Prochlorococcus marinus str. MIT 9515: one gene and its partner. The protein of the gene in region 2 interacts with the protein of the main gene of each other region in a pairwise test. Links are inferred from orthologs where the notes say so. Each region holds a gene or a part of one and is shown on either strand. Other genes may lie near its edges. The genes, in order: rlmN and ftsZ.

Region 1 (8,596 bases), 140 kb from region 2 along the record:
TATTTTCCCTAGAAGTATTGGGAAGGCTGAAAAATATCCCCTAAAAGGTTAATTTTTTGATAATCTCGTTAATGATTTTTTTCCAAATTTTTCTTTTAGGACTCTTAATTTCTTTATGACCTCTTTGGGTTTCATATGCCTTTCTAAAACTTTTAATAATTGACTTTCACATATATCAACATCTAATAAATTTGCATTATTACCTGGGAACCAATGGCTACCATTACCAAGTAATTGGTATCTAGATTTTGCAAAATCTTCTAAATCAAAGGAGTCTATTAAATTCGAGAGCCAGAGAAGAACAGGGATATTTATTCCTCCAGGTGTATTTTGCCAATTTGGTAAATCTTTATTCCAACTTTCATACCACTCTAGACCTAACGAATTTATTGATTCCTCTTTTAATCTATTCAATATTTTAGGAATATAATAATCAGTTTCTGACAATAACGAAACTGCCTCTAAATGTAAATCAAAGTCTTTCTCTTTTGCGATCCCAACACTTATTGTATGAACATTTTTATTTCTTAAGCAAAAAAGATTATTAAATACTATTGGATGTAGAGGGCTACAAAGTTCTAACATTTTTGTTGATGGAGTGTGAAGATGTCCACCTTTATCTGTAGGACTTATTATGAAAACCCCAAGATCATATTTACGAGCTAAATCAATTACTTTAGTATTGGTTTGATTAATGAAATACCAATGCAAATTAACGTAATCAAAAAAATTTGTTGATATGGTTTTTTCTATAAGAGATGATTCTCCATGAGTCGAAAATCCTATATTTCCAATTAAATTTTCTTTTTGGAAATTTTTTAAAATATCAATACAGCCTCCATCTTTTATGGCGTGATGAAGATGTTCAGGTGTATTGATTCCATGTATTGCTAATAAATCAATTTTCTTTACTTGCAAATTTTCAAAGCTTTTCAAAAGTTCTGCTTCGAATAATTTCGGATCACGATTAGGAGGGATTTTTGTTTGAATGATTTTTGGTATTTTTTTAATACTTTTTAAACCCATACCTAATTGAATTTCAGAAGTCCCATAATATTTAGCTGTCTCTATGTGATTAAAACCGAAGTTATTTGCAATATTCAAAATATTTTCAACTTTATTCTGTTCTTTTCTTGAAATTTCTGAAAATTTTAAGTCATCCCAACTTTTTTGAAATCTCATACCTCCTAATGACAAAACAGGCATTTTCAGATTAGTTCTACCAAATCTGCGACAAGGCAACTCCATTAAAATTAATGCTTATTCACTCTTGGTGGTTTTCCTAGTGATTGAAACATATCCCTATCAAGATTACTTTCTAGATCATCTAAATCCTCAAATTTAACCCAATGAATACAATCCACAGGACAGGTGTCAATAGCCTCTTGAACCGTTTCAAGATTATCTCCATCCTGTCTTATTGCTCTGCTCCGTCCATAATCTTCATCAACTATAAAAGTATTGTTTGCAACATGCACACAGTATTGACAACCGATACATCTACTTTCATCAACCCATACAGCTTTTTCTATTAACTTTCCACCTAGAACAGGTTCATAACCTGTTAATTCATCAACCTCATTAAGAATTTCATTTTCGAAACAAGGATCAGTATCCAATGATTAGCTTTCCCACTTAGTAAGAACCAATTCAATAGATCCATCATTTTTATTTTTTTGCTCAACTATTTGGTATCCATCATCTTCTGTTTTAGAAATAATTGTATGATAAGCATACATTTGAGTAACTTTTGATATGAACCTCTCAACAGGTATGTTAAATTTCCAGAGGTCAAGATCAGTTACTAATTCGTAGGCATTAGAATTGTTATCCCATTTAAATCCAACCTTTGTATCCTCAGGAAGATCCATACTGATATCAACCGCCGTAAATTGACCGTTATAACCTTTTACAAACTTTTCTTCTTTATTAATCTCATAACCCAATTGAGTTATAGCCTTTATCAAAGGTTCTGCTTCTCTAAGTTGAGTTTTAATAGTACTAAAATGGGACATTAGATTCTTTATTAAGTTGTTGTAATTTTTTGCTTTGGTTAGTGATAAATGCTTCTGAAGTTTTGTTCTTAACTTTCACCTCGCCAAGAGCATTTTCTAGATTCTTTGTAGCATCGTTACATGCTTCCCCTTGAAAACCTTCAACAGTTTCTTCAACCCTTCCGTTTTGATGGATTTTAAATCTTAATGTTCTTTGAGGCATTTAATTAGAGCACTAAGTACTATTACTGTGTATAGAATAACCAAAAATTTTAGTTTCAGTTGTTTAAATTAACTAAATTTTAATTTTTATATTGATTGTCTAATAAATGTCAGAGATTTAATTGTAAAATCCTTGCATTCCCATTGAATCTAAAGCAGTTTTAGCTTCCTCCATCACTGAAGGCTCTTTGTCAAAAAGTGCAATTTTTGTACATTCATCAACAAATTCCTCCTGCAATATATCCTCCAACTTTTCGAACAACCTACATAACGACCATATACAGTTGCTTCTAACAACAGGCTCATTATCTATTTTTAAGCTTATTAAAAGTTGCTCAGCCGCCAATTGAGCATTCGAGGATGAGGTACTTCCAATTTCAGCTAGCGAACTAGATGACCATAATCTTACTGAAGCCACATCATTTTTTAATGAATTTATCAATGGCTTCAAAACAATTTGATTATCATAATTAGCTAAACTCCAAGCAGTAGCTCTTCTTACATATGCATTGTCATCGTTTTCTAATAGGCTGACTAATTTTTCAACTGCGCTAGGAAATGGATTTCTACCCAATGCATATACAGCACTCATTCTTTCTACTGGGCAAGGTTGATCTAGTAAAGGCAGTAAAAGAGAAAAAGATCTTTTATCTCTATATTCACAAAATATTCTTAAGCCTTGTATTCTTTGCTCTCTGTCACCCTTGAGCATTTTTAAGGCTTGATCACACTCTAAATTTTTATTTAAAGCTCCTCTTGAGAAACCATCCTTATCAATTTGTTCTAAAGGATCAATTTCAAGCTCTACAGATAATTCTTTAGCTAAAACATCAGGATCTATCGCTATTTCTGCTAAGCTTTCATTCTGAATATCCTTTCTTTTTGTCATTTTCAAGTGAAAATAAAGATTAATTAATCGGAGCAGGTAACATCATATCTCCAGGAAGCCAAATTCTTGCACTGACTGCAAAAAAAGCTATCCCAAAAAGGCTAACAATTGCAAAAGGTAACAGTTTAGTTCTTATGAAACCCAATTAAAAAAAAACAATTAAGTCAATAATAACGTGTTTGAGTGGAATTTAATAAAAAGTTTTTAAAAATGATTATTTTATTTTGGCATTTTGTCTTAACTGACCACATGCCGCATTTCTGTCTGAGCCTCTACTTTTTCGAAGACTGACATTAATCCCATTATTAGAAAGTCTGTTTTGAAAGAGTTGAGCATTCTTTGAAGGGGTTTGCTTAAATTCAACTTCCTCAATCTGATTATATTGAATCAAATTGACATGGCATTGAAAACCTTTTATTAGATTACTTAATTCATCAGCGTGCTCTAATTTATCATTGACCCCATGAAGCATTAAGTATTCGAAACTAACTCTTCTACCAGTCTTTTTTACAAATTCTCTGCAATCATCAATAATATATTTAATGTGATAATTCTTTGCGCTAGGTATTATAGTTTCTCTTGTTTTTTGATTTGAAGCATGCAAACTTATTGCAAGCGTAAACTGACATTTACCCAATACTTGAAAAGACATTTCTGATAGTTTTCTGATCATGTTTGGAATAGCAACTGTGCTTACTGTGATCCTTCGCTGACTAACATCAAAATCCTCATTTATTGATCTAATTGAAAAAAGTAACTCATCAATATTCAATAAAGGTTCACCCATTCCCATAAAAACAATATTAGTTACTTTCTGATTCATTTCATTTTCAATAAATAAAATTTGGTCAAGTATTTCACTTGCTTTTAAAGATCTTTTTAATCCTTCTTTACCAGTAGCACAGAATTTGCAATCCATTGGGCACCCCACTTGACTTGAAAGACATGCGGTTAATCTTTTCTCAGTAGGGATGCCAACGCACTCTACACTCTCATTATCTCTAGTATTCAATAACAACTTTAAGGTTCCATCATTTGCTAAATACTTTTCTTTTAAAATTAATTCCCCAAATATAAAACCTTCCTTTTTTAATTGGTTTCTAAAATTTAATGGCAAGACATTGATTTCATCAATACTTTTAGACCTGTTTTTGTAGTTGTAAAGCCAACTATAAATTTGACGCCCTCTAAACGCAGCTTGTCCATAATTTAAAGCTACATTTTCTAAATCCTTTACACTGCATCCTAGAAGGTTTTTCAAGTTACCCTTAACCCTTATTATTTGGAAAAATTACCATAGTAATAATCCATGTTTCAAGAAAAATTCAGTCAGAATTAGAGCAATAAATCCAATCATCGCCATCCTTCCGTTAAGCCTCTCATTATAAAAATGAAATCCGTAACGAGGCAATTTTCTTTTAGGAACAATGTCAGGCTTAATCATTAATAAATGTTTAAAATAGAATTCTAGTAACTTATGATGAAAATAGTTTATTCATCAGAAAGAAGTCCCTCCTCTTGTAACCCTTCCAAAGCTGCTGGATCGGGTAATTGGTCTTCAGAAAATTGATTTTCAGCATTAGGCCTTGCAAAAGCAGCAAAATTACTTGAGGAAGGATCAATTCCATGTCTATTCCTAGTAGTTTCTAAATCTTCATCACTTGGATCATCAAGAATAGCAGTAGAACTTACTGTAGGGGATTGAGGCATGTCAACTGTATAATCTGGTCTTAAATTCTGGGCTCGTCTATATCCACCAGATTCTTCTGCGAGAATATCGGGATGAGGCCCTGCTTCTGAAGCTAATTCTTCAACAAACCCACTAAAACCTGTACCAGCAGGGATGAGTCTTCCAATAATGACATTCTCTTTTAAACCTCTAAGCCAGTCTGATTTACCTTCGATGGCAGCTTCAGTAAGAACTCTGGTTGTTTCTTGGAAAGATGCTGCTGAAATAAAACTATCTGTATTAAGGGAAGCTTTAGTAATACCTAATAAAACGGGAGTAAACTCTGCTGGTGCTCCTCCAGTAATAGACATTGCTTGATTTGTGTCTTCAACTTGTCTTAGTTCTATTAATTCCCCTGGAAGAAGAGTAGTATCTCCTGCATCTTCAATACGAACTTTACTGGTCATTTGTCTTACTATCACTTCGATATGTTTATCATCAATCGCTACTCCCTGAGACTTATAAACATTCTGGACCTCGTTTACCATCCTTCTTTGTAATTTTGATATTGATTCTCTAGCTGCATCCATTAAAGGTTTTTGATCTTTTATATCTGTAAATAAACAATCAAGTAACTCATGAGGATTAATTGGACCATCTGTTAACAATTCTCCCCCTTTCACTTGTTGGCCATCACTTACCATAATATTTTGTCCTATTAAAAGTTGATACTCGTTAATAGAATCATCTCTTTCTATAACTGATAAAGATACTGATTCATCATCATTTCCTTCTTTGATTTGTACAACTCCAGATCTTTTACATAAAGTTGATGAATCTCTTGGTCTCCTCGCCTCTAACAATTCTTCAATTCGAGGTAAGCCCTGAACAATATCTCCTGTTTTCTGTCTTTCAAAAACTAGTAATGCTAAGCCATCTCCTCGAAGAACTAAATCTCCATCTTTTACATGCAAAACAGAATCAGGAGAAACCATATATGGTCTTCCAAGTCGCAAGGTTACACATTTACTAGAAACTTCTTCTATTTCTCCACATGAAGTAGCTTTTTCTCCTTCACTGATTGAATCTCCATCCACAACACGATCACCAACTTTAACAAGCGCTTTACCTGTGATATTAATTTTTATTTTATCTTCTTCTCTCTCAACAATTAGTCGTCTAATGGGTTCGTTCTCAACCAGATCGGGTAATTGAACTATTCCTTTCTCTTTACAAAGAATTTGAGTAGTAGCAATAACATCTCCAGCTTTAACTTGCTGATTATTCTTCACTTGTAATTCAGTATGTGTTGAACCATGACTAGAATCGGATATGGTATCCCTCCTCACCAAAATTGATTCCAAAATAACTAAATTTAATCTATTTATTGAGTCATTACTTTTATCTTTAATTGTCTCAACATCAATGGTCATCTGGGGTGTAGCATCAAAGCTTTCTAAACTCAAATGGGTTTTTAGAAGTTCTACACCTTCAACAGATTTTATTAATTCACCATCTTTATAAGAGAGCCTTTGAATAGCTTTCAATCCAAGTGATGGTCCTTTTTCCTGCTTTACATGGGTTAATTCTGGCAATTCAGCCTCATCAGGAATATTAAATTCTTCTACAGTTCTTAAGAGTAAACCTTTACTTTTTGATGTTTCTAATTTTTGAACAAACAGAATTTCATTATTATCGACTCCATCAATAATTTTCTCACCAGGATTAACTAATTGTCCTTCTTCAGTAAATCGATTTAAAACCTCTTCATCTTCACACTCATGAAAAGAACCATTTCTAACAGTAATTTCTCGCAAAATATCATTTTTTTGAGTTACTGTGACAATCCCTGAGGTTTGACTAAATATATCTTTAACTACTTCTGTTCCTGCCTCTATCCATGCCATATCCTCTGTCATAAGCAATGATATATCTTTATTTATTTCATGAGTCTCTTGAGGAATCCAAAGCAATGTTCCACCTTGACTAACTTCGAAACCATTTTTAGATGATCTTGCTTTTTTAACACTTAAACCAGGTGCATATTTAACCAATCCTCCAGTTTTAGTTCTAAATCTTTCATCAGCTAAATCAGCAATGACTTCACCGCTACTAATTTTGCTCCCGGGTGAAGTATTTAATCGATAAATAGTTCCATCATTAGACTCTAAATGAAATATTTCCCCAGAATGAGTGGATTCTTCAATCAAGTTAAAATTACTTAATAGCATTGAAGTTGTTACAATCTGAACTTCTCGAGAATCTCCTACTGATTCCCTTAAACGCACTTCTCCACCAAACTCGCTGTATTGGCTCGCCTCGGCTAAAACAGTTCCCTGTTCTACATTTTTTTCTGTTGAAATAACAGGTTTAGCATTGGGAGGTAAATTATAAACGTCTCCAGCCAAAACCCATAGTCTGCCTAATCTTTGAGCTTTTAGAGTGATATTACCTTGCCTATCTGTAACTTCCTTTGGTTGAAGGACTTTGTCATACCTTACTTGTCCAGCTAAATCACAAATAACATCTTTGGTGGCTTTTTCGACACTTTTCTTTACGGCTCCTGAAGTAATTTGTGCGACAGTTATATCTGAATCAATTTCCTGACCATCATCTACAAATAAAAGAGATCCACTTGTTACTTCAATTTTTTGAGCTTTGTTAGAGTTATTCCCCGATGGAATTATCTTTAGTAAAAAATCTACTTCAGCTTGTTTAGCTTCAACTCCATGCGGGGTTCTATATCCTCTGATCTTCGCCTTTGAACTAAATTCAACTTTACCTTTAATTTTAGATCTTACAACTCCACTTTCTGCTGTAGATACCCCGCCAGTATGGAAGGTTCTCATGGTTAATTGGGTTCCAGGTTCTCCAATTGATTGAGCAGCAATAATCCCTACAGCTTCTCCTAAATCGACTAAATGATTATGAGCTAAAGCCCATCCATAACATTTTCTGCAAACTGAACGATTAGCCTCGCAAGTTAATGGAGATCTAATATTTACTGTTGAGATTAATGATGTCTCTATAGTTTTAGATAAAGAAGGGTCAATTGCAGTGTTTTTTGGAATAATTAAGTTGTCTTCAGAGTCCAAAACATCTTCGGCAGAAAGTCTTCCTATAAGCCTTGATCCGAATTTACCGTCTTCAGCTTCTATTACAATTGATCTTTCTGTACCGCAATCCTCTTCTCTGACAATTACATCTTGTGCAACATCAACTAATCTTCTTGTCAAATAACCTGAATCAGCGGTTCTTAATGCTGTATCGACTAAACCTTTCCTAGCGCCATAAGAAGAAATTACATATTCAGTAACTGTAAGTCCTTCCCTAAAGTTTGTTCTGATAGGTAAATCAATAATCTCCCCTTGAGGATTAGCCATTAAACCTCTCATCCCAACAAGTTGTCTTACCTGAGACATATTACCTCTAGCCCCAGAATTAGCCATCATCCAAACTGAGTTAAGTGGATCATTTTGATTGAAATTATTCTTAACTGCATCAACTAATCTCTCATTAGTTTCAGTCCATGTATCAATAACTTTTGTATGTCTCTCAACTTCTGTAATTTCTCCAAGTCTGTAACACTCTTCAGTAGATGTAATTTGAGCTTCTGCCTGTCCAATTAAATCTTGTTTAGCTTCAGGAACTTTCAGATCCTCTACTGATATCGAAACAGCTGCTTGTGTAGCATATTTAAATCCTAAATCTTTTAAATTATCAGCCATTGCCGCCGTTACAGCTGTACCATGAGTTTTATAAGCCCATGAAACTAAATTCTTTAAAGCTTTTTTATCTACTACTTTATTTTTGAATGAAGGT
Region 2 (8,577 bases):
TGCCATGGATTTGTTCAACATATCTTTGATTCTAAGTATTTCTCGAGCTTCTATCTCAATATCACTCGCCTGACGTTGTGAGGTGCCCCCTAATGGTTGATGAATCATGATTCTACTGTGAGGAAGAGCAACTCTTTTACCCTTAGTCCCAGCTCCTAATAAAAATGCTCCCATAGAGGCTGCTAGCCCAACACATATAGTAACTACGTCACTTTTTACGTATTTGATAGTGTCATATATCGCTAATCCAGCAGTAACGGATCCCCCCGGACTATTTATATAAAGATAAATAGGTTTTGTATTATCATCAGAATCGAGGTAAAGCATTTGAGCAACAAGGCTATTAGCAATGCCATCATTGACTTCTTGTCCGAGAAATAAAATTCTTTCTACACCTAATCTTGTATAAATGTCTACCCATCTTTCATATTGACTTCCTGGAAGTCTATAAGGCACGCTTGGAGTTCCTATTGGCATAATTTTAGAAAAATAGTTAATTAAAAGTAAGAGTTAAATTTTATTTGGCAAATCTTTTTGACTTGTAAGTATTCTATCGATTACTCCGTAATCTAAAGCTTCTTGAGGATTTAGATAACTCATCCTGTCAGAGTCTTTGGAGAGATCTTCAATACTTTTCCCAGTGTTGCGTGATAATATCTCAAGCATTGATTTTTTATTTTTTAACACTTCTTCGGCTCTTATCTGGATATCGGTTGCTTGCCCTCTTGCGCCACTAATAGGTTGGTGGAGAACAATAGAAGCATGCGGGAGAGCTGCTCTATGACCTTTTGTCCCAGAAGATAGGATAACTGCTGCTGTACCCATGGCTTGTCCAATACAAATTGTATGAATAGGTGGTTTGATGTAGTTGATAGTATCGCAGATGGCGAAAGCTTCTGTTTCAAAACCAACAGCATCTCCAGTGTACCAACTAGTACCTGTTGAATTGATATAAAAGTAGATAGGTTTATCAGGATCATCAAACTCTAGATAAAGGAGTTGAGCAATAATGAGCTCAGTAACATCCATTCCTAATTGCCTTTTAGCGTCATCATCTGAAAATAACGGCAATCCAAGATAGACAATTCTTTCCTTTAAAAGAAGAGAAGGTAAATCTGGGGGCGGAGTCCTCATAGCGGTATTTTCGCCATAATAAGGAGCAGATACAGTCATATGTTCCACAAAATAAATACTGGAATGATTCTAGCTAGATTTAGCCCTGTGTCGCTGTTGATTTAAAAGATTTGTTTGACTCAGGATCATTTATCAGTTTTCCAAATACCATTCTTCCTGTTGGTGTTTGCAATGCACCAGTTATAACTATGTCCAATCTATCTCCAACAAATTTCTTTGCATCATCAATAACTACCATTGTGCCGTCATCTAAATATCCAATCCCTTGCATTTTTTCTTTTCCCTCTCTAACAATTTTAATATTAAGTGATTCCCCGGGTTGTACTTCTGGCCTCAAAGCAATCACTAAATCGCTCAAATTCATAACTTTTAATTCCTTTACTTCCGCAATCTGAGAGAGATTATAATCTGCAGTAATTAACGTACCTGCCATATCTTCAGATATTCTTAGAAGTTTTTCATCTACTCCGTTCCCCTCATATTTTGTTGGATTTATAACAAGTCTTCTTCCGTAAAGTTCTCTTAGTTCTTTCAATAATTTAAGTCCTCTTCTCCCTTTAGCTCTTTTCTCATTACTACTAGAGTCAGCCAAAGTTTGTAGCTCGTCAATTACACTTTGAGCGACAATTAATTGTCCCTCAAGTAAGCCGCAGCTCAATAAACCATTAATTCTTCCATCTATAATTACACTTGTATCAAGAATCTTTGGGCTTGCGGCTGGAAGTATACCTTCATTAACTAGATATGCATCAGTATTATTTGGGTTAAACAATCTTAAAAGTGTTCTTCCATGTGTATCAGCTAATTTATAACCAAGTGCCCCAAAGAAAAAATTACTAAGAATAGCTGCTAATGGTTTTGCAAAAAATACTTCTCTTGGAAATGGAATTAACAATATTGGCGCTAGTAGTAAATTAGCAACAAGTAATCCTAAAATTAACCCTACTGATCTACTGATGAGTAGATCAGTGGGCATTGTGCGTATTTGATCAAGAAATGTCTTTCTAAGCTGCAGGAATACGAAGCCTGCTGCTAATCCAACAAAAAATCCTATAATTGCTAGTACAACCCTAAAACCTTCAATATTTGAGACTTGTTTAAGTATGTCTACTGGTAAAAGATCAACCCCAAGCCATCCAGATGCTGCTCCAGACAATACAAATAAAATTAGTACTAAAATATCTGTCATATATACAATCTACTAGGGTTTATTAATTGAGTAAATAAATATTTTATTTTTTAAACCCCTAACTAGATTTTTTTTAGCCTAAAAATTTATTTATATTATGAATAAGTTTCCAAGAAGTGCTTACGTACATATACCTTTTTGCCATAGAAGATGCTTCTACTGTGATTTTGCAGTTGTACCTCTAGGTAACAATATTGAAAGTTTAAATGGCTATGGAAGTAATACTGTAAAAGAATATTTGACCTATTTAGATAAAGAAATATTGTCAATCAAACATAAAACTCCTCTTTCAACAATTTATTTTGGTGGAGGAACTCCTTCAATTTTAGATCCTATTCAGATCGAACATTTAATAAATCTTTTTAAGGAGAATTACAGAATTGACTATGGTGCTGAAATTACAATGGAAGTTGATCCAGCTAGTTTTAATGAAGGTGATCTTCATGGCTTTATAAAAGCCGGAATTAATAGATTTAGTCTTGGTGCTCAAAGTTTTAATAATCAGATACTTGATCAAGCGGGAAGAAGACATTGTGGTGAAGATGTTGAAAAATCTTGTTCTTGGCTAAAGAGAGCACATGATTATGGTCTCATAAAAAGTTGGAGTTTAGATCTGATTCAAAATTTACCAAGTAGTGGTTTTAAAGAATGGCAAGAAGATTTAGAAAAATCGTTAAAGTTCTGCCCTCCACACATATCAATTTATGATTTAAGTATTGAAAATGGAACAGTTTTTAAAAAATTAGTTGATTTAGGCAAACTATCATTACCGAATGATGATGAATCTTTTAAAAATAGTGAACTGACACATTTTATTTTAAAAGCATCAGGTTATTCAAGATATGAAATTTCTAATTATGCTCTCCCTGGTCATCAATCAAGGCATAATAGAGTTTATTGGACTGGTCTAGGATGGTGGAGTTTTGGACAAGGCTCTACAAGTTCTCCTTGGGGGGAAAAGTTTACAAGACCAAGAATTAGTAAAGACTATAAAAAGTGGGTAGCTGAGCAATGCGAAATTAAATTAGAGACTTCTCTAGAAAATAAAGAAAATATTTATAAAGAATTAGATGAGAAAATCATGTTAGGAATGAGACTTAAAGAGGGTGTGAATATTTATAAATTGATAAACGAACACAATTGGGATAAAAAAAAGTCTGAAATAGCTTTAAAAAAATTATTAAAAGAATGGGAAAGATTCTTAGAAAGTGGTCTTCTAATTAAAAGAGGTAATAGATTTTTTTTGAGTGATCCAAAAGGTATGGAATTAAGCAATCAAATTCTTGTCTCAATGTTTAGATGGTGGGACAAAGTTAACTAAGCCTTTCAGAAGTTACCCACTCTTTAAGTTTTTCACCAAAATATTTTTTCCCATCAACAATTGGTTTACAAAATGGAGGCTGCTTATCACTTAGGCCTAATAAATCAGCCGTAACTCTTACCTGACCATCACAAAAGACGCCTGCACCTATTCCTATTGTCGGTATTTCTAAATCGGTTTGAATTTCTTTAGCAAGTAATTCCGGAATATGCTCCAAAACTATAGAAAAGCATCCCAATTTTTCTAGTGATAAAGCATCTCTTTTGATTTTTTCGTAACTTTCTTTCTTGAGCCCTTGTTTTTTTAATCCTAGATTTAAATAACTCTGTGGTGTAAGTCCTAAATGCCCCATGACAGGAATCCCCATTCTTATTAGCCTTGAAATAACAGTTTGGACCTCTGGTTCAGCACCTTCAATTTTTACTGCCTTTGCATAGGTGTTCTTAATTATTTTCCCGGCATATTCCACTGCCTTATCTTCTCCGCATTGATAAGTTAGAAAAGGCATATCACAAACTAATAAGGAATGTTCTTCTATTTCTCTGCTGAACCCTCTTGAAACTGCATTTGTGTGATAAATCATATTCTCTAAAGTTACTGGTAATGTGGATTTGTATCCTAAACACACCATTGCTAAAGAGTCTCCTACTAGAACAATATCTGCTCCTGATTGCTCAGCTAGAGAACCTGATATGGAGTCCCAAGCAGTTAATGCAATGATTTTTTGAGAATTTTTTTTATATTTAACGAGTTCTGATGGCAACATAAGAGTTATGTATCTTTTTTTATCAAAAATTGCTAGTATAATTTTGACTCGGCCTTTCGCGGTTTTAACACCCAAACCTGGTCAGGATCGGAAGGTAGCAGCCACAAGGGATGCTTGAGGCAGGCGAGATAACCGAGTCACTCCAATCTAACGATTATTCGATATTTTTTTTATTCTGCCTTAATCTTAAAAATTCTGGGATATTGGCTCCTGTGTCTTTATTATCGGAAACATTATAAAAAGGTTGATTAGATAATCTGTTTTTTAAACTTTGTTGCTTTAATGGTTGGTTGGTTTCGAAACCTGTTGCAATAACAGTTACTTGTACCTCCCCTTCCATTGATTCATCAACAGCTGTACCTACGATTATATTTGCATCTTGAGCTACTACATCACTTATAACTTCTCCAACTGCGGTTACATCGTCAAGAGTTAAATCTTTACCTCCAGTGATGTTAATAACACAACCTTTGGCCCCATCAATTCTTCCTGCCTCTAGTAATGGGCTATTCATCGCCGCTTGGGCTGCTTCTAGCGCTCTAGATCTCCCCGAACCAATACCCATACCTAGAAGAGCTGTCCCAGCTTCAGTCATTACAGATCGAACATCAGCAAAATCAACATTAACTTCACCTGGGCAAGTGATTATTTCACTAATGCCTTTAACACCCATTCTTAAAACATCATCAGCGTTTCTGAAGGCTTCTTGAATCGAAGCACCTCCCGTAACTTCTTTTAATCGATCATTTGGAATAACAATCAGTGTGTCAACATTTTCAGCTAGTCTTGCAATACCTTCTTCTGCTTGCCTCATTCTCCTTTTGCCTTCAAAAGAAAACGGCTTTGTAACTATTCCTACAGTTAAGGCACCACTTTGTTTTGCAACCTCAGCAACAACTGGAGCTGCACCTGTACCAGTACCTCCTCCCATGCCTGCAGCAATAAAAACTAAGTCAGAACCTTCCAAAGCTTGTTGAAGTTCATCCTTAGACTCTTCGGCGGCTTTTTGACCAATGCTTGGATTTCCACCTGCTCCCAATCCTCTTGTCAAGTTTTGACCAAGTTGTACTCTTTTTTCAGCAGAAGACTGTAATAATGCTTGGGCATCAGTATTCAGAACTCTGAAAGAAACGCCTTCAAGATCAGTATCAATCATCCTGTTTACAGCATTACTTCCACCACCCCCAACACCAATGACTTCAATTTTGGCACTTTGACTTGGAAGGATGTCTTTTGATTGATCAAAGTTTGGATTGTTTCCGAAGCTCATCTCTAAATAAAATCAAATACTAGTATTGGGTGCATTATGAACTCACTAAGTAAATATGTTGGATTTTCTTGACGAAAATCCTTAAATATTAACTTATTAAATTTTTGAGTTAATAAGTAGAACCCTTATAAATACTGTAGTAATCAAAAAAACTTTTTTAAAATTTGTTTTCAATTATTAGGGTTTGAACACTTTAATTTTTGGATTATGTGGATCAGTAAGATCGATATTATCTATTTTTTTTAAAACTTTAGTATCTTTTATTTGATTTTTGATATCTTCGATTATTTGCAATTGAGTTTCGATTCTTTTTGGTTCAATGCCTAATAGTATCGTTTTTAAGGTTTTTTCTTCTAAAGTTAAAAATCCATTCGGAGAAAACTCTATCGTAACGAATTCAACATTATTGTTTTTTTGAAAATAAAAAATTTTTGATAATATCTCTTTAAAATTTTCTTTCCAACCGAAAACTTTAACGGACAATTTTTTAATACTTTCTTTATCTGAATGTTTTTCATCTATAAAAAAACCTTCTTTATCAATAAAACCATTTATTTTTTCTCCTTTTAAAATTTTATCCCCATAAGCTATTGGCGTTCTAGTTTGAATTAGGATTTTCAAACCAAAAGGAAATATCTGCCTCGAAACTGAAACATTCTCAAGAGATAAATTCCTTTTCAACTCTTTTTCCGTAAATATAGTTTTGACAAATATCAATGGGGTTGGCAACTTTAGGGATGAATTATTAAGGATATCGTTCTTAGAGAAAAAATCGCTACCAAAAATTAAAATATCTTGCGGATAAACTTTTTGAAAAGTTTTAGTATTTAGGTATGTTGTTAGGAAAAAAAAGGTAACCAACAAAAAAGTCCCTCTTTTTTTTTTTTTTTTGTTCACAAATCACATCTAGCTTTTTCCATTAATTGTTCCATCCATTCTCTAGCTCTCTCTGCATCTGAGAAAGGAACATCCATCTCTTTCCCATCCCCTACAAGCCTAAGTCTACATTTACCTTGTGATTCATTGGTTAAAGGGGCTTCACCTGAAGTAAGTGCCATTAATTCTACTAATTCAAGTTTTTTTATTGTGAAGCTATCTTTCTCTTCAAATGTTCCAGCTTCAAATGCACTCCATTTTAATTCGCCATCTTTTAAAAAGGCGGCACCAGAACTATCTAATTTGCATATTTCAGAACCATTAGCCCAATTTCTAAAAAGATTTTGTCTTCTTCTTTCCAGCCAACCAAGAGCAGTTAATAGAACGAAGATTAAAAGTAATGGTAACCAAAGTAGTCCATGCAGCATTTGACTTTATTCTATGAATCTAAGGATATATCAATCAGTTTAGCTACAAGTTGATCAATATTTAAACCTGAGGCCTTCCAAAGCATTGGAAACATACTTTTGCTAGTAAAGCCAGGGATGGTATTTATTTCATTTAAGAAGATTTTCCTTGAAATTTTTTCTAAAAAGAAATCTACCCTTGCAAAACCATAAATATTTAATGCTCTACAACTTCGAATAGCTAGATCTTTAATTTGTTCAGAGATTTGAGAATCAATATCAGCTGGAATAATTATTTTATTATCCGTAGAGTATTTTGAATCATAATCGTACCAATCTGATGAATAGGAAACTTCCCCAATTTTTGATGTAGAAAGTTTTAGATTGCCAATTATTCCACATTCAAGTTCTCTAACATTCAATCCCTCTTCGATAACAATTCTTGAATCTATTTCCCAAGCCTTTTGTAAAGCTTTAATTATTTCTGATTTATTTTTAGCTTTAGAAATGCCAAGAGATGATCCTGAATTCGCAGGTTTTACAAAAACTGGTAAATTTAATTTCTCAATTATTTCAACAGATAAATTATCTTTAACATTATCATCACTTAGATCATAATTTTGGATGGCTAAAAAATTCACTTGTGGAATTGACAAATTTGAAAATATTTGTTTCATCAATATTTTATCCATTCCAATAGCAGAACCTGAAATTCCACATCCAATCAAAGGTTTTTGGGTGAATTTTAGTAATCCATGAATAGCCCCATCTTCTCCGTTGCAACCATGTAATAAAGGAAACCAAATATCAATATTTTGGAATTCAAGATTGTTGAGAAAGTTTATTTTTCTGTTAGGCAATTCTTGATATTTTTCGAAGATATTATTTCCACTATTTTCTCTAAGTATTTCTAGAGATAAATCGCTATCAATCCAAACTCCATGTTTATTTATGTAAAAAGCTTTAATCCTGAATAGTTCTTTATTTGTTCTTGAAATTAGAGCTTTAAAAACTGTTTTGGCGGAAGATATTGATACATAATGTTCATTTGAAGTGCCCCCAAATATTATTCCGATACATTTTTTTTCGTTTCTTACCATTTGGAAAGATTACTTATAAATTTGACCGCTTAAAGAAAAAGATCTCGCTTCCGTTATTTTGACATTTAGTTCATCTCCAAAAGAATAATTAAATTCAATGTTTTCGGGGATTTCTACAAAAGTAAGTCTGTTAGTTCTTGTCCTACCCATCATTTGCATGGAGTTTTTTGGATTCAAACCTTCTATCAAAACACTTTCAGTATTATTTAGATATCTTTGATTTCTTTTCCTTGAGGTTGCTTCAACTAATTCGTTAATTTCTTTTAATCTTTCTTTTTTAACTTCTTCAGCAATTTGATTATTCCAGATCGCTGCTGGAGTATTTGGTCTAGGAGAATATGCCGCGGTCATCACTTGATCAAAACCAACGTCGGATATCAACCTTAACGTATCTTGATATTGTTTTTCTGTTTCACCGGGGAAAGCAACTATTGCATCTGCAGTAATTGATGCATTTGGCATTAATGATCTTATATTTTCAATTATTTTTTTATATTTATCGATTGTGTAACCT

What was found.
Region 1: the proteins of ftsZ (region 2) and rlmN interact in binary tests that used the Escherichia coli proteins (3 or more experiments, as listed by UniProt). The link is inferred for Prochlorococcus marinus str. MIT 9515 from one-to-one orthologs.

The regions. Positions count from the first base shown.
Region 1 is NC_008817.1:1,446,775-1,455,370, forward strand. The notes cover bases 2,344-5,184. They hold rlmN (dual-specificity RNA methyltransferase RlmN), read right to left. Parts: upstream 4,367-5,184; coding sequence 3,320-4,366; downstream 2,344-3,319. Other genes in these bases: P9515_RS07910 (HEAT repeat domain-containing protein), read right to left, coding at 2,344-3,105; P9515_RS07920 (high light inducible protein), read right to left, coding at 4,397-4,549; P9515_RS07925 (DNA-directed RNA polymerase subunit beta'), read right to left, coding at 4,597-5,184. In the rest of the region: 16S rRNA (guanine(527)-N(7))-methyltransferase RsmG, read left to right, coding at 1-52; P9515_RS07890 (aldo/keto reductase), read right to left, coding at 49-1,248; P9515_RS07895 (ferredoxin), read right to left, coding at 1,254-1,619; P9515_RS07900 (DUF1257 domain-containing protein), read right to left, coding at 1,623-2,015; P9515_RS07905 (DUF2997 domain-containing protein), read right to left, coding at 2,002-2,217; more of P9515_RS07910, read right to left, coding at 2,335-2,343; more of P9515_RS07925, read right to left, coding at 5,185-8,596.
Region 2 is NC_008817.1:1,304,503-1,313,079, reverse strand. What follows is about bases 3,623-6,444. They hold ftsZ (cell division protein FtsZ), read right to left. Parts: upstream 5,681-6,444; coding sequence 4,565-5,680; downstream 3,623-4,564. Other genes in these bases: P9515_RS07095 (cell division protein FtsQ/DivIB), read right to left, coding at 5,858-6,444; panB (3-methyl-2-oxobutanoate hydroxymethyltransferase), read right to left, coding at 3,637-4,410; hemW (radical SAM family heme chaperone HemW), read left to right, coding at 3,623-3,644. Outside these bases: P9515_RS07125 (ATP-dependent Clp protease proteolytic subunit), read right to left, coding at 1-477; P9515_RS07120 (ATP-dependent Clp protease proteolytic subunit), read right to left, coding at 511-1,173; P9515_RS07115 (PIN/TRAM domain-containing protein), read right to left, coding at 1,214-2,323; more of hemW, read left to right, coding at 2,421-3,622; more of P9515_RS07095, read right to left, coding at 6,445-6,577; P9515_RS07090 (hypothetical protein), read right to left, coding at 6,574-6,984; P9515_RS07085 (D-alanine--D-alanine ligase family protein), read right to left, coding at 6,996-8,063; tRNA (N6-isopentenyl adenosine(37)-C2)-methylthiotransferase MiaB, read right to left, coding at 8,073-8,577. UniProt on the Escherichia coli protein: Essential cell division protein that forms a contractile ring structure (Z ring) at the future cell division site. The regulation of the ring assembly controls the timing and the location of cell division.